DNA from 4 places in the Paenibacillus sp. WC2504 genome. Region 1 is predicted to be linked to each of the others. Evidence: predicted binding sites of a transcription regulator. Region 1 holds the regulator's gene; each other region holds the start of a gene.
What was found. Region 1 encodes Rex, which represses fermentation and respiration genes when NADH is low (regulators of the CRP and FNR family bind a similar motif). Its sites were predicted from a motif close to TTGTGAAATATTTCACAA; they were not measured.
Positions count from the first base shown of each region.

Region 2: ACUN27_RS06335 (nitrate/nitrite transporter) is a predicted target of Rex. The motif match lies at 3,423-3,440, and genes of this name have one in related genera.
Region 3: ACUN27_RS33545 (cytochrome ubiquinol oxidase subunit I) is a predicted target of Rex. The motif match lies at 5,065-5,082, and genes of this name have one in related genera.
Region 4: ACUN27_RS20180 (DUF1641 domain-containing protein) is a predicted target of Rex. The motif match lies at 4,128-4,145, and genes of this name have one in related genera.

Region 1 is NZ_JBQZFH010000001.1:5,004,353-5,011,782, forward strand. It holds gene ACUN27_RS22555 (AAA family ATPase) at 1-375, opposite strand, end outside; gene ACUN27_RS22560 (hypothetical protein) at 368-898, opposite strand; gene ACUN27_RS22565 (cell wall elongation regulator TseB-like domain-containing protein) at 1,013-1,507, opposite strand; gene ACUN27_RS22570 (amidohydrolase) at 1,547-2,842, opposite strand; gene ACUN27_RS22575 (DUF47 domain-containing protein) at 3,087-3,713, shown strand; gene ACUN27_RS22580 (inorganic phosphate transporter) at 3,776-4,777, shown strand; gene ACUN27_RS22585 (redox-sensing transcriptional repressor Rex) at 4,818-5,438, opposite strand; gene dinG (ATP-dependent DNA helicase DinG) at 5,441-7,430, opposite strand, start outside.
Region 2 is NZ_JBQZFH010000001.1:1,386,852-1,394,281, reverse strand. It holds gene nirB (nitrite reductase large subunit NirB) at 1-2,113, opposite strand, end outside; gene ACUN27_RS06335 (nitrate/nitrite transporter) at 2,165-3,406, opposite strand; gene ACUN27_RS06330 (ANTAR domain-containing response regulator) at 3,880-4,527, shown strand; gene ACUN27_RS06325 (anthranilate phosphoribosyltransferase) at 4,524-5,555, shown strand; gene ACUN27_RS06320 (peptidoglycan-binding protein) at 5,696-6,484, opposite strand; gene ACUN27_RS06315 (HPP family protein) at 6,594-7,118, opposite strand; gene ACUN27_RS06310 (GntR family transcriptional regulator) at 7,281-7,430, shown strand, end outside.
Region 3 is NZ_JBQZFH010000001.1:7,357,023-7,364,452, forward strand. It holds gene ACUN27_RS33515 (SAF domain-containing protein) at 1-280, opposite strand, end outside; gene ACUN27_RS33520 (PfkB family carbohydrate kinase) at 425-1,384, opposite strand; gene ACUN27_RS33525 (TetR family transcriptional regulator) at 1,391-1,987, opposite strand; gene ACUN27_RS33530 (YhgE/Pip domain-containing protein) at 2,014-3,177, opposite strand; gene ACUN27_RS33535 (ArsR/SmtB family transcription factor) at 3,355-3,729, opposite strand; gene ACUN27_RS33540 (cation diffusion facilitator family transporter) at 3,949-4,923, shown strand; gene ACUN27_RS33545 (cytochrome ubiquinol oxidase subunit I) at 5,265-6,614, shown strand; gene ACUN27_RS33550 (cytochrome d ubiquinol oxidase subunit II) at 6,611-7,430, shown strand, end outside.
Region 4 is NZ_JBQZFH010000001.1:4,486,531-4,493,960, forward strand. It holds gene ACUN27_RS20165 (hypothetical protein) at 1-744, opposite strand, end outside; gene ACUN27_RS20170 (YebC/PmpR family DNA-binding transcriptional regulator) at 958-1,668, opposite strand; gene ACUN27_RS20175 (Na+/H+ antiporter) at 1,750-3,783, opposite strand; gene ACUN27_RS20180 (DUF1641 domain-containing protein) at 4,224-4,655, shown strand; gene ACUN27_RS20185 (NAD(P)/FAD-dependent oxidoreductase) at 4,677-5,858, shown strand; gene ACUN27_RS20190 (CBS domain-containing protein) at 5,939-6,394, opposite strand; gene ACUN27_RS20195 (MarR family winged helix-turn-helix transcriptional regulator) at 6,588-7,019, shown strand; gene ACUN27_RS20200 (FMN-dependent NADH-azoreductase) at 7,215-7,430, shown strand, end outside.

The DNA of each region.
Region 1 (7,430 bases):
TGCTTTCGCCATCAGTGTTTTACCGGTCCCTGGAGGACCTGTCAACAGAATCCCTTTGAGAGGACGAATGCCCAACTTCTTAATTTCTTCGTGTTTAATCAAAAAATCAAGAGCTTCTGTTAATTCTTTCTTCGCCCGGTCTTGTCCGCCAATCTCGTCAAAGGTGAGAAACGCCGGAGTCCGAGTCTTGCTTTTACGATCGCCGCCACCGCCACCGGAAATACCAATGCCGCCGCGGCCTCTAATCATATAAAACAATGAAACGCCCAATACGCCGACAAATAAAATAGGGATAATGTTGACCCCTAAGAAAATTAAGAAAACTAGCAATACCGGAATAGCGCCAATCCCAATCTCTTTATAAATTTTACTCATTCGGCCACACTCCCATCTGCGTGGATCTAGGAAGCATTATGAATTTAGTGGCATCGCCATCTGTCAATCGAATATAAACATAAGTTTGGTCCATTTCACTTTCAACTTTCATACTAGGCATGTCAGACGCATACTTTTGTAAGGTCGTAGGGATGTCTGCATAATGTTTGGTTTCCATAGCTTGAGCGACTTCAAATAAAGCCTTGGACCACCATTGATCAAGCTTTTCGGACGGATTATCTTTAATTTGAATATTTACTGTACGTTTGCCAATAATCGATGCACCATCTTTGTTAATCCGCTCAACAACCGTTCTTAAATTAGCATCAGCTTGTAAACTAACTTCTATATCAACACGATCTTTGTCCAATTTCATCGTTGAACTTGTCACACCGGGAACTTTACTAATGATATCTGATAATGGGTTTTCCATTGCGAAACTTGTATACGCGAACCAGCCTCCGAATAATACGCCGGCAGAAATAATTACACTCAGTACAACAGGTAAGAGACGTAGCTTCATCAGTCAACGTCCCCCTTTCTCGATATATTATGTTGCGTCCGATTCCATACAAGTAGTATATCATGCGATATATACCGTGACCTTATGAAATGAGTGGAAACAAAAAAACTCAGCCTATTGCAGGCTGAGTCTGTACGTATCCAGATAGAGTCCATCTTTAAATTTATAATAATCATAAAAATATCTTGTACCACTATCGTCTGTCTTTTTATAAAAAACTTCCCATACGTACTCCTGGCCAAGCTTCCCCGGCATGACGCGATCAATCTCCACACCCGGATTTTTCTTCATAACGGTATCTCGAATTTGGGCTTCCGTGAAGCCTTCAGAAGCCATCTCCGTGTGAACACCCTTATCCGATACCCATACAATGACACCTTGGCCGAGCTTATCTTCTCCATAGACGATTCGAAAAGGTTCATCTCCATAAAAGAAATCTACTTTTGCCGCTTTCGTCATGATGCTTTTCTCATAAGCAGTTTCTACCGCCATGCGTTTGTTATCCCAATGATCCTTTTGCACATTTAAGTAGAAGCGGCTGAGCACGACGCCAAGCGTCAATATAATAAACACGCCAAAAGTAATAATTCTAGTTCGCTTTGCACCCATCAGCGCCGCTCACCTCCCCAACCAATTGCCGGCACCTTTTTAACCAATTAATCTGTCAAAACACAATTCAAATTCACGTTTGATTTCTTCTTCATCCATCGTTAAGCATTCCCCTTTGCGGACAAGCCAATTGCCGTCCACACAGACATCGACGACATCTTTGGCACAAGCGGAATAAACGACATGTGATACGAAATCTGTTTTTGGCAGGAAATGAGGCTGATCCAAATCCAGCGCGATAAAGTCCGCTTTCATACCCGGCTGCAGTAATCCCACGTTATCCAACCAAATGGATTCCGCTCCCATCTTCGTGCCTAGCAGCAGCGCTTCAGCAGCGGGTACAGCTAGCGGATCACCAGAAACGCCTTTGTGAATCAGCGCGGCAAGTCTCATTTCTTCAAACATATCCAAGTTGTTATTTGACGCTGCACCGTCCGTACCAAGTGAAACCTTCACTCCGGCGCGAAGCAATTCAGGCACACGCGCTACGCCGGAAGCAAGCTTCAGGTTGCTTCCCGGATTGTGAGAAACGCGAACATCATATTGTCTGAGAACATTTATTTCTTCATCCGTTAAATGGACTCCATGCGCTACAAGCGTTGGTCGGCTGAATACACCGATCTTCTCCAGATGTGCAACAGGACGCAGTCCGTATTGATCTACATTTCCTTGTACCTCACGGCTTGTTTCCGACATATGCGTATGGATCGGTAAATTCAAATCGTGGGCAACTTGAACAATTCTTTCAATATAATCCGGAGGACATGTGTAAGGCGCATGAGGAGACATCATTGTCGTGATACGTCCATTTGCAGCCCCATGCCATGTTTTTGCAAACTCAGTGGCTTCCTGCAGCTTAGCCGTCTGTACATCAACCGGGCACAGTCCAATCACACCGCGGGCAAGAACGCCGCGCATCCCTGAAGTCTCAACAGCCTTCGCCACTTCATTCATATGGTCGTACATATCTACAAAAGTCGTAGTCCCGCCCTTCATCATTTCCAAAATGGACAGACTAGTCCCCCATTTCACATCTTGAGCGGTAAATTTCGCTTCCATCGGCCACATTTTCTCTTCCAACCAGATTTGCAGGGCTAAATCGTCACCGTAACCTCTAAGCAGCGACATCGCGGCATGACCATGCGTATTGACTAAGCCTGGCATGTACAATTTATTCGTACCGTCGATGATTTCATCGTAGTTTTCCTTGGGTTCAGGAGTTTGTTCACCAATATATGTAATCAGATCGCCTTCTATAACCATGCAGCCTTTGATTGATGATTTTCCTTCAATAGTAGAAATAAAATGACCGTTCATAATTAATGTTTTTTTCATACTAAAAAACCCTCTCTATGCTCATTCTAAGTTAAACACCGCTTTATAAACTTTACATCTTAAGGCTTGTAAAATCAAGGAAGTGTACAATGTTAAGAAAATGTAAAATGTCACGGAATTTTCGTTGCTTTCGGTGCAATTATTATGATATTTTTAATTTTGTGAGTTTTTTCAACAAGTTGGTCTGTTTATCTTATAAATTCGATCAAAATCTTGTACATATAGTAAATACTAGGAGGCATTTATGACCACGTTATTCACAAAAAAGAACGAAGTCGATTTCTTGCAATTGCTCATCCGCGCTGCAGAAAACGCACTGCAAACTGCACAGCTGTTCCGCACAGCCATGATGGGTGACAAATCCCCTATAGACTACGTTCAGTCCATTCACGATCTAGAACATGCTGGAGACTCCATCACTCACGAAATTTTCAAAGGACTCAATAAAGTGTTCATTACACCGATCGATCGTGAGGACATCATGGTTCTTGCCTCCAAAGTGGATGATGTCACGGATGGTATTGAAGCTACAATCGCTCGTTTTGACTATTTGAACGTCTCGCATACGGATTCATATATGAAAGACTTCTCGGCTGTCATCGTGGATTCCTGCCAACACATGCTTGATGCATTCAAATTGCTTGCGAAGAAAAAATATATGCAGATCCCTGAACATACCGTTGCCATTAACTCCCTTGAGAATGACGGTGATCGCTTGATGCGTGAAGGGATTCGTCAAATTTTCATCACACGCAAAGATGTATACGAAGACTTTAAACTAAAAGAAATCTACGAGCGCTTGGAAGAAACAACGGACGCTTGTGAAGACGTAGCCAATATCCTAGATAGCGTAGTACTTCGTTATTCATAAACTTTAACCGGTCTATGTGTACGAAGATAGTTTTCCGAATGGAAAACTCTTAGGAGGAAATCATGTTAACTTATTTGATCGTAATTGTTGTACTAGCCTTGCTTTTTGATTTCATCAATGGATTTCACGATACAGCCAATGCGATTGCCACATCTATTTCTACGCGCGCACTCAGTCCGCGGGTAGCTATTGCCATGGCAGCGACGCTTAACTTTGTTGGAGCAATGGTATCCTCCAAAGTGGCCAAAACGGTCGGAGGCAGTATAGCTAATCCTGCTCAAATTGCCAATGGCGTTGAAATCGTAATCGCAGCCCTGCTCGCGGCGATTATATGGAACCTTCTGACATGGTATCTTGCGATTCCATCCTCTTCTTCTCACACCCTGCTCGGAGCCCTTGCCGGTGCGGTTATCGCTGGAGCTGGCGTGCATTCTGTCAATTGGAGCGGTTTTACGCAGATCATTATCATTTTGATCCTTTCACCGATCATTGCCTTCGCCCTAGGTTACGTTATCATGCTTTTGATCAAGTACATCGTCATCTGGTCCGGAAATACGTCCAGATCCAAACTCAATCGTATCTTCAGGACATTGCAAATTATTTCTGCCGGGTTGCTCTCCTACTCACATGGCGGTAACGATGCACAAAAAGCGATGGGTATTATCGTATTTGGTCTAGTCGCAGCCGATGTTCAAACGACGCTGGACGTCCCGCTTTGGGTAAAAATCTCAGCAGCATTGGCCATGGGGTTAGGAACTTCGATCGGTGGATGGAAAATTATTAAAACCGTATCTGGGAAAATTGTAAAAATCGAACCGATTAACGGATTCGCATCCGATCTTACATCGTCACTCGTCATTCAATTCTCCACCCATATCGGAAAACCATTATCCACAACACATGTTATTTCCTCCGCTATTATTGGGACAGGCAGTGTCATGCGCTTCCATGAAGTTCAGTGGGGAACCGTCAGTCGCATGTTGATTACTTGGGTCATTACCATCCCGATCAGCATTGCACTCGCGTACTCCATTTACTTCCTTATCTTCAGACTGATCTTCTAAATAAAGAAAAACCGTCAGGGAATCCTGACGGTTTCTTTTTTTAATCTAAATAATACGCCAAGCTTTGCAGCTCCGTTGTGAAATCCGCATAATGCACGCGAACTTCCGGGGGAACCTTAATAATGACCGGTGCAAAATTCAGAATAGCTTCAATGCCGCAATCCACAAATTGATTGGCCACATTTTGAGCTTCACTCGCTGGCACAGTTATAATCCCGATTCGCACGCCTAGCTCCGATAGAACAGCCTTCATTTCCCCCATCGGTTGAACCGTCAAATTATTAATCGTCTCCCCGGTTTTAGAGGGCATCGCATCAAAAACTGCGACAATTTTCATATCATTCCGTAGATAAGTATTATAATTGCATAATGCGCGGCCCAGATTCCCCGCTCCAACAAGAGCTACCTGGATATGTCGGTCCAGCTTGAGTATTTGCCTAATTTTCTCGATCAAATAAGCAATATCATATCCGATGCCTTTTTTGCCAAACTCACCGAAATAGGCCAAATCTTTACGAATCTGGGCCGGATTCAGATCAAGTTTTTGACCCAAATCCTGCGAAGATACCGTTGCGACATTTTTCATAGCAAGCTCGTTCAGGAACCGTAGATAGATGGGCAGCCTGCGAACAACAGCTTCCGATATTTTTTGTGATTTCATTTCTACGCCTCCCCCATCCACTGCTCAATCCTTGGTAACATTTGTTCCGTTGTCATATGCTCAATTTTGGGTCCGGGCAGTGAGTAGAGGAAGTGCTTGCCATAAAAGGTTTCGATGACACGCGTATCGTAGATGATCACAATTCCTTTATCAGATGCGCGTCTAACTAACCGGCCGAAGCCTTGTTTAAATCGAATGACCGCCTGTGGCACAGAAAATTTCATAAACGGGTTCTCGTTCCGTTTCTTAATATTTTCGCATTTGGCCTCAACGAGCGGATGATTCGGAGGTTGGAACGGCAGCCGGATAATGGCCAAACAGCTTAGCGCATCCCCAGGAATATCTACTCCTTCCCAAAATGAACTGGTGCCAAGCAGCACACACATCTTGTTATCCTGGAACATACGGGTTAATTTACTACGATTGCCGCTGTCTACCCCTTGGCCAAGCACAGTAATGCCATATGCCTTCAAATAATCTTTCATCCCGGCATAAATCTGTTTGAGCATCCGATTGGATGTGAACAAGATCAGCATTCGACCTTTGGTCACGATAGCGACTTCACTTAGCGATTCAATGAGCGAAGCAATGAAAACGGGATCCCCAGCTCCCTTAATCGTAGGAAAATCTCTTGGAATAACAACCAAAGCTTGCTCACGATAGTTAAAAGGAGAAGGCAGTTGAACCGTTTTGAGCTTACCGCTCTCTTCATCCTGCGGAATCATCAGCCCCAATTGATCAGCGGAGTATTGAAAGGATTTATTCACGGACAAAGTTGCCGAGGTCATAATGATACTTTCTTTTGTCTCAAAGAAATGCTGCTGGAGCAAGCCGCTGACGTCCGTCGGCACAGAGATCAACTGAAGTGACTTCGCCCTGGCATACGTCCCTGCTTCCATCCAATATACATAACCATCATCCGCCATTTTCATAAAGAAATGGAGGGCATCACGATGCTCATAGAGCTCTTTCACGGTGCCGTTAAGATCTGTCACTAAACCTTGGACCCCGAAGACGTCCTGATGTTCCTTCACATCGCTTAACAATTTATCAAGCGTGCGAAGCAAATCATTCGCGTTCAGATAGATATTGTCCTCCATTGCCATCAGCTCGTGCCAATTAGCCGGCAAAGTCTCCGGCTTCATGCGCAGGACATACGTGGAATTCTCCGTTTGCGACGGATCGCTTTTGGACGACAGCAGCTCATACAGTGATTCGCTCAGCCGATCCCAATCCTCTTTGATTTGCACGATTTTTGGGAAAAGACCATCAATCGTATGACTCCATGCCGCTGCCCTTTCTTGCTGCTCATCCGATTTCTGCAGTCTAAACCGCAGCATCGGCAGGTGGCCGCTCCGATTATCTTTGTAAAGCCAGGTCAATGAATGATACATCGCTGAGGAATGCAGCTCGATACCGAGATGTTTACTCGCCACTTCTTCGAAATGATGCGCCTCATCAATTACAAGGTGCTTGTAAGCCGGTAGGAGGCGGTTCTCCGCCTTCATATCGGTAAACAGGAGGGAATGGTTCGTGATGATCACATCAGCCGTGTTGGCGTCATTCCGCGCGCGATGATAGAAGCATTTTTTGTACCAAGGGCACATCCGGTTCAAACACGAGTCTGTATCGCTGGCAACCGAATACCAGAATTGTGCGCCTTTATTCCCAAAGTGGATTTCCTCTTCATCCCCGTGTTCCGTTTCACTCAGCCAAACGACCATTTGTGCCGCTGTGACCGGATCTTCTTTGCCATTCTCGTAATCACGCGTTGTCAGTTTCGTTTCAAATTTGCGCAAGCACAAATAGTGACTTCTACCTTTGAGCACAGCCGCTTTAAAAGGAACCGGAAATATCTCTTTCAGCAGCGGAATATCCCGCTCTCTAAGCTGCTCTTGCAGGTTAATCGTGTGCGTGGAGACAACCACTTTCTTCTCATATTTGATGCCATAATAAAGGGCAGGTATCAAATAACCAAGCGATTTCCCTGTG
Region 2 (7,430 bases), 3.6 Mb from region 1:
TTCCTCCGGCATACAACTCCCACCCGCCATCGACGGAGACGATGCCCAAATCCTTGATACCGGATTCCGCGCAGTTTCGAGGACATCCTGATACCGCGAGCTTCACTTTGGCCGGTGTATTTAAGCGCTCAAAACGTTTCTCCAGCTCGATGCCCACCGCCATGGAATCCCCTGTACCGAACCGGCAGAACGTGTCGCCGACGCAGGTTTTGACCGTACGCAGAGCTTTACCGTAGGCATATCCGGAAGGCATATCCAGCGCTTCCCACATGGCCGTCAAATCTTCCTTTTTCACGCCAAGCAAATCTAGCCGTTGTCCGCCCGTGAACTTCACAGTCGGAACATTGAATTGCTCCGCTACTTCGGCAATACGCTTCAATTCCGTCGGATTCGTTACGCCGCCATAAATCCGTGGAACAACGGAGTACGTACCGTCCTTTTGAATATTCGCATGCATACGCTCGTTAACGAAGCGCGAAGTGCTATCGTCCTTATACGTTTCAGGGCTAACCATGCCCAGGTAGTAGTTAAGCGCGGGGCGGCATTTGGAGCAGCCCTCTTCATTTTTCCAAACAAGCACGCTCATGACTTCACGTACATGCGACAATCCTTTTTCGCGGATCGCTTCGACAACCTCATCCCGTGTATGTTCCGTGCAAGAACAAATGGATTCTTTAACGGCATTTTTATCGTAGGAGGAGCCTAATGTATAAGCTAACAAATCGCTGACAAGCGGTTTACATCCGCCGCAGGAACGGGAAGCTGTCGTGCAATTTTTCACCTCTTCCACTGAGGTTAAACCTTGTTCTTTAATCGCAGAACAGATCGTCCCTTTCGTTACCCCGTTACATCCGCAAATAATCGCATCGTCTTTCATCTCGGCAACACCGGAAACCGCTCCGCCGCCGCTCGCTGAATCCGTCAAAATCGCTGTTTTGGCCATCCCGCTGATATCGGTTTCCTCACGAATCATTTGCATGAGCCGCGTACCGTCTGACGTATCTCCAAAGAGCACAGCACCAACAATTTTGTTGTCCTTAATAACCACTTTTTTGTATACGCCAGTGAACTCGTCATGAATTCGAATCGCTTTGGTACCTTCTTCATCCACGAATTTCCCGCCAGAGAAAACGTCAACACCAGACACTTTCAGCTTCGTATAAAGAACCGAGCCTTCATAAGGACCTGTTTCCACGCCTGCCAAATGCTTCGCTAACACAGCGCCCTGCTCGTAGAGCGGCGCAACCAGCCCGTAGGCAACGCCACGATGCATCGCACATTCTCCAACCGCATACACATTAGGAACGTTTGTTTGCATATAATCATTCACAATAATACCGGGATTGCATGCTACGCCAGAATTTTTGGCAAGTTCTACATTGGGCCGAATTCCCACCGCCATGACGACCAGATCCGCATCTGTCATTGTGCCGTCTTTGAATTTCAAACCGGTAACCCGTTTATGACCGACGATTTCTGCTGACTGCTTCGCTAGCAAGAAATTAATACCTTGTTCCTCCAGAGCAGCTTGCAGCATTTTGGACGCTGTGCGATCCAGCTGACGATCCATGATTGCGTCTGAGATATGAACGACATCCACTTTCATTCCTAAGTTGAGGAAACCTCTGGCGGCTTCCAATCCGAGCAAACCCCCGCCGATGACAACCGCCTTTTTATACTTTTTCGCGGATTCCATCATGATTTCACAATCACGGATCGTCCGGTAGGCCATGACCCCTTCTTTATCTGCACCAGGCATTGGAATCATAAAAGGATTGGACCCTGTTGCCAAAATCAATTTATCGTAAGGAACCGTTACACCTTTATCGCTCGTGACAGTTTGAGCTGATGTATTGATTGCCGTCACGGTTTGGTTTGTATAGAGCGTTATATGGTTATTTCTGTACCATTCATAAGGATGGATAACAATATCCTCAACATTGGACTCCCCCGAAAGGACATAGGACAGCAAAATCCGATTATAATTCGGATGAGGCTCACTCCCAAAAATAGTTACCTCATATTTATCCGGAGCAAGTTTAAGCAAATGTTCAACGGCATTAACACCGGCCATTCCATTTCCGACTAAAACCAACTTTTCTTTTTGAGTCATGGTCTCATCTTCCTCTCTCTATCTCTATCTCTATCTCTATCTCTATGGAGCTTAAGCGTGCACGCTATCAATCGCTGTTGGAGCAACTTTCACTTTGCCGCCGTCGCCAATCCAGCTGCGCTTCCATTGTCCTTGCACAGAGGCGATCAAAATAACACAGCACACAGCGATTGCACTCAAAATAAGGAAACCTGGCGTGAAAGAACCTGTTGCCAATTTCACATTTCCTAGAATCTTAGGCAGGAAATATCCGCCCAAGCCGCCGGCAGCGCCGACAATTCCCGTGACCACGCCGATCTCCGACTTGAAGCGTTGAGGCACAAGCTGGAAGACCGAACCGTTCCCCATGCCAAACGCCATCATAGCGATGAATAACAAGACCGTTGTAACCGATAGCGCTGGAAGTGTTGAAATCCCTGCCATCATTAATGCGACAACCCCATACAATCCCATCAGCATCCGGATGCCGCCTATTTTATCGGCTAACCAACCTCCTACAGGTCGGAAGAAACTGCCCCCGATTACGCATACGGTTGTAAAATCAGCCGCACGGACCGGTGAAAGACCATATTGTGTATTAAAGAAGATGGTTAAGTACGTGGACATGCCAACGAAACCGCCGAACGTTACGCTATATAAAATACAGAACAACCAAGAATCCTTCTGTTTCAACACTCTGCCATATTCAGCAACCGTTTTGGGTGCTGGTTTATTCGGGCTGTCTTTAGCCAAAATGCTGAAAACAACCAACGTGATCGCAATCGGAATCATCGCAATACCGAAAACAACATGCCAGTCGCCATAATGCTGAGCAATCCGGTTAGCGAAAAGCGTAGCGAAGATCGTCCCGCTGTTCCCTGCTCCGGCGATCCCCATCGCCAAGCCTTGATATTGCGGTGGATACCAGGAACTGGCTAACGGCAGTGCGGCTGCAAAACTCGCTCCGGCAATACCGAGCATCAACGCTACGAAGTACATATCGCCCATAGTGTCAGCAAACTGCCAGCCCCAGAATAATGGAATTAAGGTTAGTGTTAGTCCGATTTGTCCCGTAAGCTTAGGACCGATCTTATCGGTCAGTACGCCCAACACCAGTCGAAGTACCGCTCCACCTAATGTAGGCAAGGCAACAAGGTTTGCTTTTTCAGCAGCGTTCAAGTGGAAATCATTCGCGAGCACGACCGCCAGCGGCCCTAAAATCACCCATACCATAAAGCTCATGTCAAAATACAAGAATGAACTGAACAAAGATCCTTTGTGTCCCACTTGCAAAAAACTTTTCCGATCAACCATGATCTTCCCTCTCCTTTTGTGAGGCTTTTCGCCTTCTTCTTTTTTCCCTATCCTGTTTTCTCCCTGTCTGCACACCCATGGACAGAAAAGGCCGACAAACATACCCCTACTCACATCGGGATGTTTGTCGGCCTCTTTGCCACTGCTGCCACATCTTCGTGCACAGCATGTTTCGTCGTATTTTGAAAAGTAAACATAAAAAGCCTATCCGGTTACGTATTTGTAAGGGGATAGGCGCCATTGCCTGCGTTAGGGGCACACCATTGTGCCGATTTCTAACTTGATTATAGTACGGCTTCATACCTATGTCAATAAACGTAACATAAAAATATTTAGACATTCCATTCCACCTATTATATCGACAAAAATCAAATTCATATGCTATAGTAATGCCGTATAAACATTCATACAACGAAGAAACCTCACATAAAGTTACCATGGAATAAAAAGCTTACAACGATGGAGGTATTCAAATGTTGCAATCATTTATACTGATCGACGAGTTGAAGCAAACTCGCTCAGCTACCTCCTCGCCATCCACAAACGAGATGAGCTATTCTAATCGTGCACAAGCATCCCTGCCTGACGAGGTATTGAAGGACTTGGGCTTTCGCGTCTACACAGCATCTACTGGTAAAGAAATTTCCTTCATCATTCCTAAAGTTGATGCTGTTCTATTAAGCGTAAGCCCCGATCAAGTGGAGACTTGGCGCAAACGCGTATTGGCTGAGCGCAGCCTCCCCCTCTTCTGGTGGTGTGATTCGCACACTTTTCCTTCTAACGAATGCAGAATGGATGCAGGTATAGATGGTTTAATCGGTTCAACGATGAGTCCTCTTGAAATTCACTGCGCTCTGCTACTAGGTGTGAATCACTACTTTCATCGAACCGAATGGCAGCAGGAGCGTGAGCAGCTCCTCTCCAAGCTGGAGGAGCGCAAATGGGTCGATCAAGCCAAGCGGATCTTATGCGAGATTAAAGGGATTTCCGAAGCGGAAGCCTACGACTTTTTGCGCAAACAAGCCATGAATGAGCGTAAACGTATGGTAGATGTCGCTACCTCCATCGTCAAGGTGTACCAAATACTACGAGATCAGAATCAAGGAGGCCGCAAACGATGATATCTTTACTAAAAGAAGTAGGACGCGGAAAGCGCGGAGCAAGAGATCTTTCGTATGAAGAGGCTTCCCAAGCAGCAGAACTTATGTTAACCGGTGGTGCTACTCAGGCTCAAATGGGCGCATTTCTTGTAGCTGAGCGTATTAAAATGGAATCACCTGATGAGATTAAAGCCTTCATTCACGCGCTGCGCAAACGTATCTTTTCTTATCCGATACCTGGCAGCATGGACTGTGCAGGACCTTACGACGGCCGCACCCGCACGTTCATTGCGACCTTGCCGACCGCATTTGTGCTTGCAGCTTGCGGTCTCCCGACTACACTGCACGGCAGCCCGAGCATGCCGCCCAAATGGGGCATCACGCTGACTGACGTGCTGGATGCACTTGGCGTACCGGCGCTAACTTCGTCGCGCGAGGCGCTGGTATCCGCAGCGGCGCGAACAGGCTTCCTATTCGCGCCTACTGAAAGCTGGTGCGCACCGCTTGGCGAGCTGCGCGAACTCCGCAAGGAGCTCGGCTTGCGAACTGTGTTTAACACCGCCGAGAAGCTGCTTCGTTTCACGGAAGCCCCGTTCATGGCCGTCGGTGTGTTTCATGGTACGGTTTTCGAGAAAATGACGAATTTGCTCATCGAACTGGGGATCACCAGCGGAATCGTTGTGCAAGGCATGGAAGGCTCGGAAGATCTATCCATCGAAAAACGTACGAGGACCTATGTGATTCAAAATGGCTCCAGTGAATTATTCATTGTAGATCCTGAAATCTATGAATTAATGGTTGAAGTGCCTGAAGTTGAATGGACGGCGCAGCTGCAAGGTGAAACGGCGATGGCCGTTTTGCGCGGAGAAGCTGAACTTCCTTACTTGAACATGGTGCTGCTGAACAGCGCTGTTCGCCTCTGGGTTTCCCAGAAGGCCGGCTCCATCGAAGAAGGAATCTACATGGCCCGTCATGCGATCGAGCAAGGAAAAGCACTTCAGACCTACACCGAGTGGACGGAAGCGATTAAGCCGGTATCTGCAACTTAATAAATGGTTATTTGCCCTCCGCAGAAATTTTCTGCGGAGTTTTTTTGTTAAGCCATGACCGTTAAGGCGCTAAGTTAGCCAGTATGCATGCAACAAAAAGCCCCTGCCCTTCATTCAGGCAGAGGCTGTCAGACCACTATTTATTTTCCAATAAACTGCTGGGTGAACATTTTACCGCACGGTCCTCCGGCAACAATACCGATGCCAATGTGCGTGTAATCTTTGCTTAGAATATTTGCTTTGTGACCAGGCGAATTCATCAGCGCCTCATGCGCGGCTTGCACTGTTTGATTGCATGCGATGTTTTCCCCTGCCGCGTTATAGGTAATACCGAATTTCTCCATCATATCAAAAGGCGAACCATATGTCGGTGAATCGTGAGAGAAATATTTGTTATCGACCATATCCTGGCTTTTGAGTCTTGCTGTCTTGGTCAGTTCAGGATCGACGACTAGGGCAGCTAATCCCACAGCAGCTCGCTCTTTGTTCACCAAATCCAACATTTGCTGTTCCTCTGCCGTCAGATCCGTACTCGGAGGAGCTTGGGGTGCCGGTGCCGGCGTTGGCTCAGGCTGAGACGGTGGCGGTTCGGAAGGCGGCGGGGTTGGGGTTGGCGGCGTCTGCTTCTTGGGAATTTTCAAATTCCCATAAGCCCATAGGATGGACTGCAGGGTTTGATCATCAACGTTACCGGTAACCGGAAGGCCGTAACGGCTTTGAAACGCTTTAACACCAGATTGTGTTTGATTACCATAGTAGCCTGTGATGGGTCCGCTATAGTAACCCAGAGATTTCAGCATCCCTTGAACCGCATAAACATCCGGCCCCTTGGCCCCTTTTCCATAGGCAAAAGCGGTCGTTGAGGTAGAGCAGAACAAAGCGATACAGATTAGTATGATCCAGACATGCTTTTTCTTGCCATGAAACATGCGTTTACGTTCACTCCCTGTCGTCGTCAGTATCATTCGCCCGACATGGGCGACTGCCCTTAGAGTGACCTATTTTTTGGATTTTATCCGTTTGCATGAATAATTTTAATCAATACCAAAAGGTCGGGTACCTGCGTTTCTTATCCAGATTGTTAATGATCAAAGCAATAATTACGATAAGCACAGATCCGATCAATACCGGTGCAAACAGAAAGGACCAACTGCTGCCGCTTAAAATAACGACCAAAGGATCGGCCCCGGCAGGGGGATGTGTTGTTTTGGTCAGCATCATCAAGCCGATTGCCAGCCCTACCGCAATGGCTATAACCCAAACGCTTCGGCCAAACAGATGGAAAAAGAGGAGACCTACTAAGGTTGAAATCAAATGCCCACCGATGATATTGCGCGGCTGAGACAGTGGTGCATCCCAAAGACCAAAAGCCAAAACGCAGGTTGCACCAAATGGGGCCATGATCCAGGCATTGGCGGTCAAATCCGTTAGGAGAGCTAAAAGAGCTATGGCGATAAATCCCCCAATCGAGCCGATCAACGCATTCCTTGGAACGACTTTTAGCGGACTTCTGTCTTTGCTTCTCATTTTCAGCCAAAATCCTGACTCGTCAAGGTTATTCATTTTGTTCACCACTTTCTACATTAAAGAACTAGTCAACTAGTTATATAATTTATTTTTCAGTGTGTCAATGGTTTTCTCCCACTCTTACTCCTCATTTTATTGGATTTCAAATGAAAAAGGATTATAATATAACTAGTTAACTATGAAAAGAGGTTATTTGCAGTGGAAGAAGATAAAAAATATATCCTTCAAGTTAATCCTCAATTGACCTTTAACGTAAATACACAAATCAAAGAACAACTGAAATGGTTAATCGGAATTGAACAAATGGAAAACGGCGATATGCTGCCGACGGCCAGTCAATTGGCGGAT
Region 3 (7,430 bases), 2.4 Mb from region 1:
TAGGTTCCTTCGTGCCTAGCGGTATCAATGTTTCCTGCCCAATGATCTCGTCCAAACTAGTCAGCATACCTGATGTATAACTTCCCTTTTGAACAGGTCGGAGCTCCACCATGTCCTCACGGATCAAGACTCCTGCACGAATAAAATCTTTTGGCACAACGACCGGTACCGTCTGCTGCATCTCCACCTGATTAACTTGCAGCACGTATAGCCCATACACGAGCATAGCCGCCGTAACAGCAGCCACCACAGCAATAAGCAGGCTTCTCCTGCGATTCAAATTCTCACCTCCATTGATATAAAAAAACAAAAAAACGCAGCTCTCGGACATTCATCCGAAATCTGCGTTCTTCGCACATTAAAAATAGCATAGAATCTTCCATATTTCAACATAAAAATGAAATCTATCTTACAAGAATGAAATTTATTCCACTTCCGCTAGCGTTGGAAGCGCAGGAATCGCACCGCGACGCGTAGTCGTGATAGCGCCCACGCGGTTGGCAAAGCCAAAAACGCGCTCGGCGACGCCGGCTTCAGCGAGCGCGTCAACGATGTTCGCAGGCGTCACGCCCAGCGACGCCAGCTGAAAGAGCATGCCGCCGACGAAGCTGTCGCCGGCGCCAGTTGTATCCACGGCTGCCACCCGGGTGCCGGGGATGACAACATCCTGCCGCGCGCTCACGACGCGGCAGCCCTCAGGGCCTAAAGTGATGATAATCACTTTAGGCCCGCGCTGCAGCAGCTGCTGCGCCCCAGTGGTCGCGTCCACGCCGAGGAGGAATTCGATCTCCTCCTCGCTGACTTTGACCACATCCGCAAGCGGAAGCTGCGCAAGGATCTCGGCCCGAGCCGCGTCCGCGCTCGGCCACAACGCTAGGCGCACATTGGGGTCGTACGACACCAGTGCGCCAAGATCTTTCGCACGGCGCGCTGCGTCCAGCGTCGCGGTGCGGCAAGGCTCGGCAATCAAGGATACCGAGCCGAAATGATAGACCGCTGCGTCTTCCAGCCACTGCGACTGGACTTCGTCTGCGCGCAGGAGCATGTCCGCCGCCGGGTCGCGGAAAAACAAGAAATCGCGCTCACCGTCCGCGCGCAGCGAAACAAAAGCCAGACCGGTCTTCGCCTCATCGGTCTGGACAACGGCCGTCTGCACGCCGACTTCGTCAAGCGTGCGCACGAGGAAATCGCCGAAGGGGTCCCGGCCGATTTTGCCGATAAACCTTGCGTCGCCGCCGAGTTTGGCGACCGCCGCCGCCACATTGGCGGGTGCTCCGCCCGCCGCCCGCTGGAAGCTTGTGACGTCCGCCAAAGCTTGTCCATTTACTTCAGGGACGAAGTCAATTAAAAGCTCACCCAAACACACAATATACCTTTTACCCATAAGTCCTTACTCCCCTTTACTTTGATAGCCTAATGCGTTCATCACATAAGTGGTTGTTTGCTGAATAATCGTTCCCGTCTCGGGTCGCGGCTCCGAAAAAAGCGGCTCAAAGAAGTCTCGTTGCTTATAGAAAAAGATCGAACCTAATACAAACATTAGCGTACTGTCCAAGGAATCGAAGCGATAACAGCCTTCGCGCCTCCCCTTTTCCAACAAGTATCTAACCCTTTCCCATGCTGGAAAAACGAGAGATCGTATCTTCTCAATACGCGGGGATGCCATTATAATTTCCATTTGAATCAGACTAATCATTTGAGGGTCTTTACTCCGGATCAAAATAATTTCTTTGATAATCGCTTTAATTCCTTCTACAGGATCTTCAATGTCAAACAGGCCGGAAAGTTTATGTGAGGGAAAAAACTGATGGAAAATTTCATGGAAAACGCTCTCTTTTCCACCAAAATAATAGGAAACCAGAGCCACATTGGCCCCGGCTTCCTCACAAATTTGTCGAACGCTTGTAGCATCATAACCATGCTCGGCGAATAATTTTTTTGCTGCGAGTACAATTTTTATCTTCATGTCTGAATCTTGGTGTGCCATTCTTTAGCGCCCTCCTTATATAGAAGTTAAGCGATTTGTGAAAGCTGTCTCGCAGCAGGTGCTGCTTTTACTTTTTTCATAAATACAACAACACAATCAATAGCTAATGCGATAACGGCAATCAGGAGCAAAGAACTTACTTCTTTTGTTACACCAGGACCGCCGAACAAAATATTCATCAGACCGTTAACCGCATACGTGGCCGGGAAAAAATTGCTCAAAGAATGATAAAAGTTCGACAAAAGCTCCCTTGGCACGATGGCCCCGGAAGACACCAATTGCAAGGATAACATCGCGATGTTAAATAGCATACCTGCGTTCCCAAACAATGTCAAAAACATTTGTGCAACACACGCAAACGTAAGCAAGAATAAGGATTCAAACAGCCATAATGCCATAAATCCTTTCTCTACATGTCCTCCCAAAGCAACAACCATCGTCGCGCTGATAAGCCCAACAACTACTGCAGCAATGACGGTCAGCGTGAAACGTGCGGCTAATTTGCCCTTTTTACTTACCGATGCACCGAGAATCTTCGTGGAAACGCTGAAGTTCATCCCCATAATCATTGTTCCTACAATAGAAGCAAGCACAAGCATCATAGGCAGCATTTGATTCGGCATGTCTTTAACTTTATTTGTACTCTGAATATCCGAGGTTACCTTATTCGCCAACCCTTGTGCAATTTGCCCCGCCTGCTCAGCCGGTAGTTTCGGAGCCATTTGAGTAAGCACGGCAGATGCTCCTGCAGCTACTGCTTCCCCGTTCACAGTTGCCGTTACATTGCCTGCTACCGCCTGCATCACGGGTTTCATCATAGAGGGATTGGACTCATTGATTGTATACGAAATCGGAGCCGTTTGCCCCGGCGTTTGCAGCTTTTTTGTAAAATCGGATGAGATGTGTATAACCATTTGCACTTGACGGTTATTAAGCATTTCTTGCGCTTTGTCATTTGAGTCTATTTGCTCAGTTTGAAAAGGCAGATTCGCCTTCAAATTGCTTGCCACTGTGCTTCCCATGCCCTGATCTTCATTGACGATGGCGATCTTCAAATTTTTCGTATTATCAGATACGCCCGCATAACCCGTCATCCAGATCAAGCTGAATAACAGTTGAAACATAATGGCTGTTATGATTCCTACTTTCGTCGTACCTTGCTTAAAAAATGCGCCTAATGCTTGTTTCAAAATTACCACTCCTATTTAAATTTAAACGATCATTTTAATTAAACGTTTGTTTAAATTATAGGGAGGAGTGCTTTGTCTGTCAATGAGGTTCTTTTTTATATTTATTATCTTCCTCGAATCCCACATTAACTCCATAATCAAAGTCTCCAGTGATCCCAGAAAACGACTAACTCCCCTTTAGTTGTGTTTCACGTGCTGAAGCATCTGCACAAAAATTTGCTCAATATGTTCATCATCCAAGGAGTAATATACGGTCTTTCCAACTTTACGGCGTTTAACAATTCTAAGATTTCGTAGATATCTTAGCTGATGTGATACCGCGGACTGGCCCATTCCTAAAATTTGTACAATATCCTGAACACATAACTCTTTATTCAATAAGGTATGAATGATTTTCAATCTGGTGGGATCCCCGAGTGCCTTGAATACTTCAGCTAACCCATTAACAGTGTGATCGTTTATTAATTGATCTTTTAAGACATCAATATTTGAAGTTCCGTTACAAGTGTCATCACATTGATCTTGTACGGTTTTAGGCAATATATCTTCCATAAACATTCTCACTTTCTGATGATAAAACTTACGATTTACACTCATTATAACAGAAATCTCTGCTTATTACCGCTGTATAGCCGTGAAACATGCAGTCTTATGTATATTGAGAAATTGGAAATACTATTGACCATTATCTCTTCATATTATTGCCATTTAAAACTTTTTCAAATATAATATCGCATGAATAATTGATCATGTGTTGTAGGAGGGGTTTAGATGTATAATCACAGTCACTCACATGATGAACAGGGACATAACCATCCTGATCATGAACACAGCCATCATGACCACAATCATGGGCATGGATTTGGGCATAGTCATGCACCAAATAACAAAAAGGGATTAGCTATTGCCCTCATTCTTACAAGTGGTATCATGTTCGTGGAGTTTTTCGGAGGGCTACTTACCAATAGTTTGGCTCTTCTTTCTGATTCAGGACATATGTTAAGTGATGCCGTGTCCTTGGCATTAAGCTTAGTTGCTATGTGGTTCGCAAACCGACCAGCTTCTCCGCGAAAATCGTTCGGTTATTACAGGTTTGAAATTTTGGCCGCGCTGTTCAATGGATTGGCCTTATTCATCATAGCTGTTTTTATTATTAAGGAAGCCATAGCACGGTTCTTTGATCCACCTACCGTTTCCAGTGGGTCTATGATATTAATTGCCTTAGTTGGACTCTTAGCGAATTTGTTGAGCGTTTGGGCTTTGATGAGACAAAGTGATGTGAAGGACAACATCAATGTTCGAAGTGCTTATTTACATGTAATTGGAGATGCTTTAGGATCAGTTGGCGCTATTCTTGCAGGATTACTAATGCTTTTCTTCGATTGGTACATCGCCGATCCTTTTATCAGTGTAATCGTCTCTATACTTATCCTTAAAAGCGCATGGGGGGTTATTCGCACTGCCATACACATACTAATGGAGGGTACACCTGTAACCATTGATACCGATCTAGTTAAAAAGACTCTAGAAAGCATTGACGGAGTTATTAACGTTCACGATATGCATGTATGGACAATTACTTCAGGTCTTGACTCTCTGAGTTGTCATATTTTAATTGTTGATTCAAAAGACAGTCAGATTATTTTACAGTCAGCCATTCATGAAATAGAAAAGAAATTTAAAATACAGCATACAACTTTTCAAATTGAAACTGCAAATATCCAACATGCTGAATGCAAAATATAAAATTATAGAAAATGAGTCGTTGTTTATTTATAAACAGCGACTCTTTTTCTTACGTATATTCTCAGGACTGTTTTGTTCTTATAAAGTTCATTTTCTCGTTATTAAAGTTGTAAAACTTTGTTCAAATCGTATTCACACATTATGTGAAAATAATCACATACTATAGAGTACACTAAGTCCATAACGAAATAAAATTTACCAGAGGGTGATACAACTTGGGCCAATTTCGAAAACATGAAAAGCAATTAATGTACCTCATGTTCAGTGTTGCTATTGTCATGTTGGTTTCATTTATTCGCAAGCTTTTTTAACCTTGATAAACGAAAAGGAGATGATTTTACATGCCTACCTACGATTCCGTGTTTTATAGCCGCTTACTAACAGAGACCACATTGGCGTTTCACATCATTTTCGCTACAATTGGCGTTGGTGTTCCAGTCATGATCATGTTGGCTGAGCTCGCTGGCATTAAACGCAAAGACCCCTACTACACATTATTAGCACGAAGATGGGCCAGGGGTTTCGTTATCACCGTTGCTATTGGCGTGGTTACCGGTACAGCAATCGGTCTTCAACTCAGTTTATTGTGGCCTACATTTATGCAAATTGCCGGACAGGCCATTGCGCTTCCACTATTCCTAGAAACCTTTGCTTTTTTCATTGAAGCTATATTCCTAGGTATTTACTTATATACATGGGAACGATTAAAACCCATGCATCATCTCCTTCTACTCGTGCCTGTTGTCATTGGCTCCTCCGCTTCAGCTTTTTTTATAACTACTGTAAATGCATTTATGAATACGCCTCAAGGATTCTCACTGAAAGACGGCTTAATTACTAATGTACAACCGATATTAGCTATGTTTAACCCTTCTATGCCAACCAAAGTAGCGCATGTGCTCTCCTCTGCTTACATGACAAGCGCATTTATCTTGGCAGCTATTGCAGCATACTCTCTTCTTAAGAAAAAAGGAGACATCTTATATGCTAAAAAGGCATTAAAATTGACTGTCACTGCCGGCCTTGTATTTGCTGTTTCTACAGCACTTATTGGTGATTTATCCGCGAAATTCCTAGCTCAAAATCAGCCTGAAAAACTTGCTGCAGCAGAGTGGCATTTCGAAACCACTGCCAATGCGCCGCTCATACTGGGTGGTATTTTAACTGATGGTAATGAAATTAAATATGCTTTAAAAATTCCATACGCACTTAGCATTTTAGCAGGAGGTACTCCAAAATCTGAAGTAAAAGGGCTTAATGAGATTCCCCCTGATCTTCGTCCTCCTCTATATGTTCATTACTTTTTCGATGCTATGGTTGGTATAGGTATGCTCGTGATTGTTGTTGCTATTGTTCATTTGTGGTACTCAAGAAAAAGATCCGTTAAACCTTATCCTAAATGGCTATTAGCGATTATAGTTGTTTGCGGGCCCCTTTCCATGCTTGGTATTCAATGTGGATGGTTTTACGCTGAAGTTGGTCGTCAACCATGGATTTTACGTGGGTATTTAAAGGTTGCAGATGCTGCAACTACATCTCAAGACGTGGATATGATGCTAGTACTTTTTTGTTTACTTTATATCGTACTAGCACTAACCGCTGTCAAAGTGTTATCCAAACTCTTTGGAAAAAGTGATGTCTCAGACGAATTAATGGCTCTTGGCATTTTCGGGGGGAGGACAAAGAAATGAGTCTTGAAGTTATAGGAATAACGGTTTTATGGATTTTTTTATACGGATATTTAATCGTGGCATCCATTGACTTCGGTGCAGGTTTCTTCAGTTACTATTCTGTAATTACAATGAAACAGCATATCATTCATAAAATTATTGAGCGCTATCTTTCTCCTGTTTGGGAAGTAACGAATGTGTTTTTGGTTTTTTTCTACATCGGAATGGTTGGATTCTTCCCGGAAACAGCACGTTATTATGGTACCGCGCTTCTCGTTCCAGGCAGTATAGCAATCATATTACTTGCTATTCGAGGAGCATACTATGCCTTTAGCAATTACGGTTCGAAGGATAACAAATGGTATATGCTCATCTATGGAGCAACTGGCTTGCTCATTCCTGCAACTCTCTCTACGGTACTTACCATTTCAGAAGGTGGAATCATTATTGAGCAAAATGGGTTGATTCTGCTTAACTGGCAAAGCCTGCTTGGCAGCCCCTATACTTGGTCAGTCATTTTACTGTCGTTGGTCAGTGTGCTTTACATTTCTTCCATGTTTCTTTCGTATTATGCATACAGAGCAGAAGACAAGCCCGCATTTAAAATCTTACGTGGGTACGCCCTTTTTTGGAGTGGGCCAACGATCCTTGCAAGTTTTCTTGTTTTTTTCACGATCAATCAACAAAACCCGGAACATTTTAGCAACATGCTTTCCCATGGCTGGATGTTTGGAACATCATTCCTATGCTTCTTGATTGCAGTCTTTCTCCTTTGGAGCCAAAGGAATTTGGGTACATCATTCGTGTTTGTGTTACTTCAATTTGCTTTTGCCTTTT
Region 4 (7,430 bases), 520 kb from region 1:
AATACTTTCCGCGGCTCTTACTTTCGCAAATGCAAACATTTGATTGAGAACCGGATCCGGCGTTTCTAAGCGTAAATTTTGATTCAATTGCTTAATCAAATTAGACCTCTGTTCCTTTTCCTGACGAACATCCGTCCTTACATCTTTTTCTTGCATATGCCTTGCACTAATGCGAAGACTGAAATGGCATGCCTCCTGTGGGCCGAGCCTATACTCGCTGGCAGCATCATGCGAAACTTCAATGAAATAAATGCCGGATACTCCTTTTACGGTTTTTCGCGACAAGGAAGAATTGATTTTAATAGAAACAGCTTGATCTGATGTATTCGTCACCACGAATTTCTCATAAACACTTTTCGAACTCGTTGAAGGAAAAAGGGTTCTCTCTATCCTTATCCCTTCATCCGCTTTACTTCGGATATACAGCAAACCATTGAATTGAAAGCATATCGGCTTTTCATTCACATTCGGATTTCCATTTATCCATAGAGTCGGCATCGAGGCCAGCTCAAAATCATGGATCAAGCTGCCGTGCGTATCATTTGGAATCGTCCTAAGGGTAGGCCAGACGACTTTGCGGGACAGAATCAGCTTTCCTTCTTGGTTGACACCGTAGCTGACAATAACGGACACTTTCTTGCCGCTCATTTCAAGATGATCTTCGTGAGCGTCTACGTGGTCTTGAGGTATGTTCCATTGGATACCATGATCTAGCAAACTCCATCTTTCCGGATGTTTAGACACTTTTTCCCCTCCTGGTAGAACCGTTGATATGGATGTCCATATTCTATGCGTATTCTTTCGGGTTAAGCATATGTCTAGTTTGCGAGTCATGTATACGTCATCCATGTTTGCACCATGCACCCATATTGGGAGAACATCGCAATATTATGAAATTGGGGTGCAAAAAAAGACCCGCGCGCGTCGCGCGGGTCTTTTAAACTAATCCTATATGAATTATTCCACGTTATGATAAACCTGCTGTACATCTTCCAAATCTTCTAAAGCTTCGATCAATTTATCGAATTGGACTTGTCCTTCATCCGACAAAGTGACGTTATTTTGAGCCAGCATCGTCAACTCAGCAATCGCGAACTCGCTAATGCCAGCTTGTTTGAAAGCTTCTTGAACAGCGTGGAACTGCTCTGGGTCTGCATAGACCATAACCATTTCATCTTCTTCCACGATGTCGCGAACGTCAACATCCGCCTCAAGCAAAACTTCCATGACTTCATCCATGCTTTTGCCTTCTAAGCCGATAACCGCTGTCGCATCAAACATATAGGCGACAGAGCCGCTTACACCCATATTCCCGCCATTTTTATTAAAAGCCGAACGAACCGCTGGCGCCGTGCGGTTCACGTTATTTGTGAGTGCGTCGACAATGATCATCGACCCATTTGGCCCAAAGCCTTCATAACGAAGCTCTTCATAAATTTCATCTGAGCTGCCTTTTGCTTTATCAATAGCGCGATCGATAATCGCTTTCGGTACATTGTACGTTTTGGCCCGTTCTAGAACAACTTTCAATGCACGATTCGCTTCAGGATCCGGTTCGCCCTTGCGTGCAGCTACATAAATTTCAAGTCCGAATTTCGCATAAATTCTACTTGTGTTAGCGTCTTTTGAGGCTTTCTTTTCTTTAATGTTATTCCACTTACGGCCCACGTTTGTTCCCACTTTCTGTTTTTATCTCATTTAACATAATAACCTATTTTCATTCAAAAAGTAAAAATAAAATCACTGAAATTAGCCAATTCCTTCAAGCTCATAGAGCGATGCTTCTCTGTTCCGAATGATTCGTCGAAGCAAGGAGGCCATATCGCGTGTGATGTCGCCCCGCTCATAGAACCATTGCACGGCATCGCGCTCCGCCTGTATAGCGATCCAATGCAGCTCACGCCGGCTGTCGATGAAGGAAGAATCTTTGCGCCTTGAGCCGAACGCGAACCTGCGCAGTCTGTCCACCATTTGCTGGTAGTAGTCCAGCACGCCCTCTGTTGCATCATCGCTTTGGTAGGCGCAGCGTTTGGAGAATTCTTCAACGACAGCTTGGCTGCATTGCATTTTCAATGTCCGAATCTCTGCCAAATCAGGCTCTACAATATTAGAAGCAAGGCGCGGCCGCGTCAAGAACGTAAATAGAAGTTTCAAGCGGCGCCAGATGTTCTTGACTAGCACTTTACCTAAGTCGAGTTTATTGGCCAAAATTATTTCTACTTGTTCCAGCATGTTTAAATAATAATTAGCCTGCTCACGGCTCACTTGTCCGTTTTCCAGACGCTCATGCACAACCTTGCGTTCAATATCCAGAGCCAGCAGCCGCATCTCGGCTTCTTCTTGTTGGAATCGCGGCAGACGTTTCAAGTTACCGTCCTTTTGACCAAGCTGCTGCATCATTAATTTGTAATCGCCAATTACCGTACCTACAACAACCTCATTCTTCTCGTTGCTAGTGTTCTGAAGAGCTCGAACGGCTGCAGCCATAACCTCCAGCTGCCACTCACGCTCCATTCTTTCCTGTTCCGCATCGCCGTCCGTATTTTTCTTCTTAGCGATCAGCGGGAGCACAATGCTTGCGGTCAGAAGAGAGAACAAAATAATGGAAGAGGCAAGAAAGATGATAAGGTCCCTTTGCGGAAACGGAGCGCCATTTTGCAAAATAAGCGGTATGGAGAAAGCACCTGCCAGTGTGATCGCTCCACGTACTCCCGAAATCGCCGTTAACGATAACATACGCAAGCTAGGTACCTCTTGATTCGTATTTCCGAACCAGCGCCCCCCTCTTGCAAAAATAAACGTCCAAACAAAACGCAGGACCAAGAGTAAAACAAAGATGAGAAGGGCATAACCGATCACTTTGAAATTATCGAAATGAGGATCTTTGAGAATCGTCCTGGATACACCCGGGATTTGCAAGCCCAGAAGAACAAAAACCAATCCATTCAGAACAAACAAAATGACTGACCATGTTGAATTAGAAACATTTCGAAGATTCGGCATCGTAAAGGCCAATCGCTCATTCTCGATCGCATGTACCAGTCCACCTGCTACCGCCGCCAAAATACCCGATACGCCTAACTCCTCGGCGATTAAATAGAGCATAAAAGGCGTCAATATTTGCAGCAGCATATGCATCGTCTCATCCTCAAGTCCTGCACGGCGCAGCAGCTGGCGAATGCCAATAATTAAAAAGGCGACTAGCGCTCCAATCACCAGGCCTCCAATGGAGATGACGATAAAGCTTAGACTTGCTTTGGGGAACGAAAACACACCGGTGACCGCCGCGGCAATAGCGAACTTGAAGGCGACGAGGCCGGACGCATCGTTCATTAAGGCTTCTCCTTCAAGGAGCCGCATCAAGCTTTTAGGCAAATGAATACGACCGGCTAAGGCACTGACGGCTACGGCATCCGTAGGCGAGAGAATCGCGGCTAATCCGAATGCCGCGGCCAAAGGGATGGAAGGAATCAACCAGTGGACAACATAGCCCACAACACATACCGTTATGAAAACGAGACCCACGGCGAGAAGCAGGATCGGCGCGCGCAATTTCCACAGCTCGTCTCTCGGTGTATGCTTGCCATCGTGATATAACAACGGAGCAATGAACAGCAGAAAGAACAATTCCGGTTCCAGTTCCAGGTGAATACCTAACGGTACAATCACCAGAACGGCCCCCAAGGCAATTTGAATCAATGGTATGGGGATAAACGGTACAAAGCGGTTCACGACATTGGATACTCCAATTAGAACCAATAAGATCAGAATAATAATAAACACATTCAAGTTTTATGTCTCCTTCCCCGATAAGTGCTATGTACAAACGATTACCACTGCTGCTTTTGTGGCGTTCTTGTGTAGTATTTCAATATTTTTCTTAAAGAATCCTTCCGAGATCAGCAAAAAACGACATCCGATCCATAGGACCAAAGCCTAGGAACCATAAGTCGTATTCGACGGGATGCACCTGGTTTTCCTGTACGGCTTTTAACAGGTTTTGTACCCCATTTTCAGCTAATGTTCACAAATTTGAAATATTTTCAATTATAATTTTGTGTCCATTAGGTGTACAATACCTAAATACGGTTTATATCCAATTGTGCGATGTTGCTTGACATTTTCTTATGTGAAAAATGTTACAACCATGTGGGAAACGATTGTTTCACCCGTACACATTGCGACAGTACCCGATTTTTTTCATCGCAAAGGAGGATTTTCATATGTCACAGACATCTGCTGTTCAAGAAGTGGCAGCAACGGCTGCTGCGGAACCAAAATCGTTAGACGTACTCGACCAATTGCTTAAGCCTGAGGTGCAACAATCTCTGACTGTTCTGGTCGATAATCTGCCTAAACTGGCAGAAATGGTGACTGTGTTAACCAAAGCTTATGATTTTGCGCAAAGTGTAGCTACAGACAAAGTATTGATCAACGATTTTGCCCATGGTATTGGCGAGTTTGTTAAACCGGTACAAGAAAAGGCAAAAGACATTGCATCCGCGGCTATTGAAGCTGGCGAACGCTCGCAGGCTGATGCAGGAGCAACAATCGGTCTATTCGGAATACTAAAAATGCTGAAAGACCCAGAAGTGCAGAAAACACTTCGTTTTGCACAAGCATTCTTGAACGTACTTGCTGAACGTAAAAACTAATACGGACTAGGGATGATAACGATGGCTAAACAAATACTTATTCTTGGCGGCGGTTATGGCGGCCTTTTGACCGCACTAACAGCGCGCAAACATCTGACAGCTTCAGAAGCAAACATAACAATCATCAACCGTTTTCCTACGCATCAAATTATTACGGAATTACACCGTCTTGCTGGCGGAACGATTAAAGAGCAAGCCGTTGCTCTTCCTTTGCAAAGATTACTTGGCAACAAACAAGTAAATATCGTGGTTGATACGATCAAAGAAATTAAACCGGATGATAAAAAAGTCATTACTACTAGTGGCGCAGTACATACTTACGATGCGCTGGTCGTTGCTCTTGGCAGCGAAACGAACTACTTCGGCATTCCCGGACTGGAAGAGAACAGCATGGTTCTCAAATCAGCTTCCGATGCGAACCGTATTCGCGAGCACGTTGAAGCGCGTCTGGATGCTTACAAAGCATCCGGCAACAAAGCTGACGCAACAATCGTTGTTGGTGGCGGCGGTCTAACAGGCGTTGAGCTTGTTGGCGAATTCGCGGATAAACTGCCTGAAGTTTGCCGCAGCAAAGGCATCGATTTCAGCGATGTCTCCATCTATTGCGTAGAAGCAGGTCCTGCTATTCTGCCAGTATTCCCTAAAGTGCTGATCGAGCGAGCGGTGGAAAGCCTTGAGAAACGTGGCGTCACTTTCTTGACTGGCGTTGCCATTACCGAAGCTACTAAAAACACGGTATCACTGAAAAGTGGACAAACCATCGAATCTAATACGATTATTTGGACTGGTGGTGTGAAAGGTAACCCGGTTGTCGGCAGCTGCGGAATCGCAGAAGATCGCGGTCGTGCGACTGTCACTTCAACGCTTCAATCCACTTCCCACTCGGATATCTTCCTTGCAGGTGACTGCGCGGTTGTATTCCCTGAAGGTGGCGAAAGACCATACCCTCCTACTGCACAGCTTGCATGGCAAATGGGTGAAACCGTTGGATACAACCTATCCGTTCAAGTCAAAGGTGGAGCAATGGACAAATTCGTTCCTGTATTCTCCGGAACACTTGGCAGCTTAGGCCGCAAAGACGGTATCGGAACAATTGGCGGTAACAACACACAGCTGAAAGGCTTACCGGCTTCCTTGATGAAAGAAGCAAGTAATATTCGTTACTTGTCGCATATCAACGGTCTGTCCGCTTTAGCTTATTAATGTCGCAAAAAAAGGATGCCCCCAACCTCTCGAGGCTGCCCGGACATCCTTTTTTTCCTTTTTCTAACTTTCGTATCCGCTTACAATAAAGTTTGAAATGAATGCCGGATGACGTCTCCCCTGCTAATGATGCCAACTAATACGCCGCGATGGACCACCGGCAGTTTTTTTATTCGTTTTTTACCCAAAATGGCCGCGATTTGCTCGATATCTTCTTCCGCATCTACCGCAATCACTTTCTTTTGAGCGATTCTCATGACACACATGGGAAGCAGACTGCGAACTCTCTCATCAAACTCTTCGTCGTCCCCTTTGATCACAGCCGTGTACATATAAGATCCGAATACATGATCATCATGCTTGCCGATGTAGCGCATAATATCTCCGTCACTAATATACGCAACCACTTCATTCCGCTCATTGACAACTGGAAGCCCGCTGATTCTGTATTTAATAAATTTCTCAATCACATCGCGAACAGGGTCGTTTTCTTTTACTTTGTAAACTTGGCGAACCATGATCTCTTTTGCTTTCATTGACGATCCCCCCCATATCATTTGCCTTCTGATGTATCTAGATGTATAATGCAACTATATATTTGTATTATACAACTATATACAGGGAACTTCAATTGTAATTCGTACCCTATTCTGAAACATATTCAAAATGAACCTAGTATGTTACGATAAATTCATAGTCATTTCTACTAAATTATAAACGAGGTACTCCATGTCCGAAAAGATCGATCATCCCGCTGAAACGATTGAGCTCGAACTCGCCATCCTCATGCGCCGGTTTCTAGCAGCAACGACCAATAGAAAAATCGGCACGTTGGACCGTTCCGCCTATCTATTACTCCATCAGATTTCTTCGAACGGCTCGTCTGGTGTGAAAGCTTTGGCGGAGGAGTTCCAGTTGGATATCTCGACAATCAGCCGACAGACCGCTTCACTGGAGCAAAAAGGTTACGTCTATCGGATTCCTGATCCTCAAGATGGACGTGCCTACTCGCTGCAGATCACGGAAAGCGGCGCCGCGGAGCTGGCCTCCAACAAGCAGGCTCGCTATGAACGTGTTGCGGAGCTACTGCGAGATTGGCCCGCAGAAGATCAGCAAAAATTCGGTGAGCTCCTAAGTAAATTTAACAGGATCTTTGCTTAACACAAAAAAGGCTTGCCCTACTGGGCAGCCTTTTTTGTGTTATCCTTATCTACCACTATGTGTCAATAGACAGGAGCATGTTTTCATAGTAACATACTAAATGTTAGTGATTGAGGATTAGTTACTCCTGACTCATTGTCGGGTGATCATAAACCGGAATCTCATTCCGATATTCGTAGAAAGAAGGAATTTACAATGTCAACTGTTCTTTATATCTCTGCTCACCCTATGCAAGGTGAAGCATCTTATAGTACTAGCGTTGGGAACCAATTTATTCAATCTTACCGCGAAGCTAACCCGAATGATGAAGTGATTTACCTTGATCTCTTTCAAATGGACATTCCGCGCATTGACGCCGATGTACTCACCGCTTGGGGGAAACTAGGTTCTGGCACAGCATTTGATCAATTA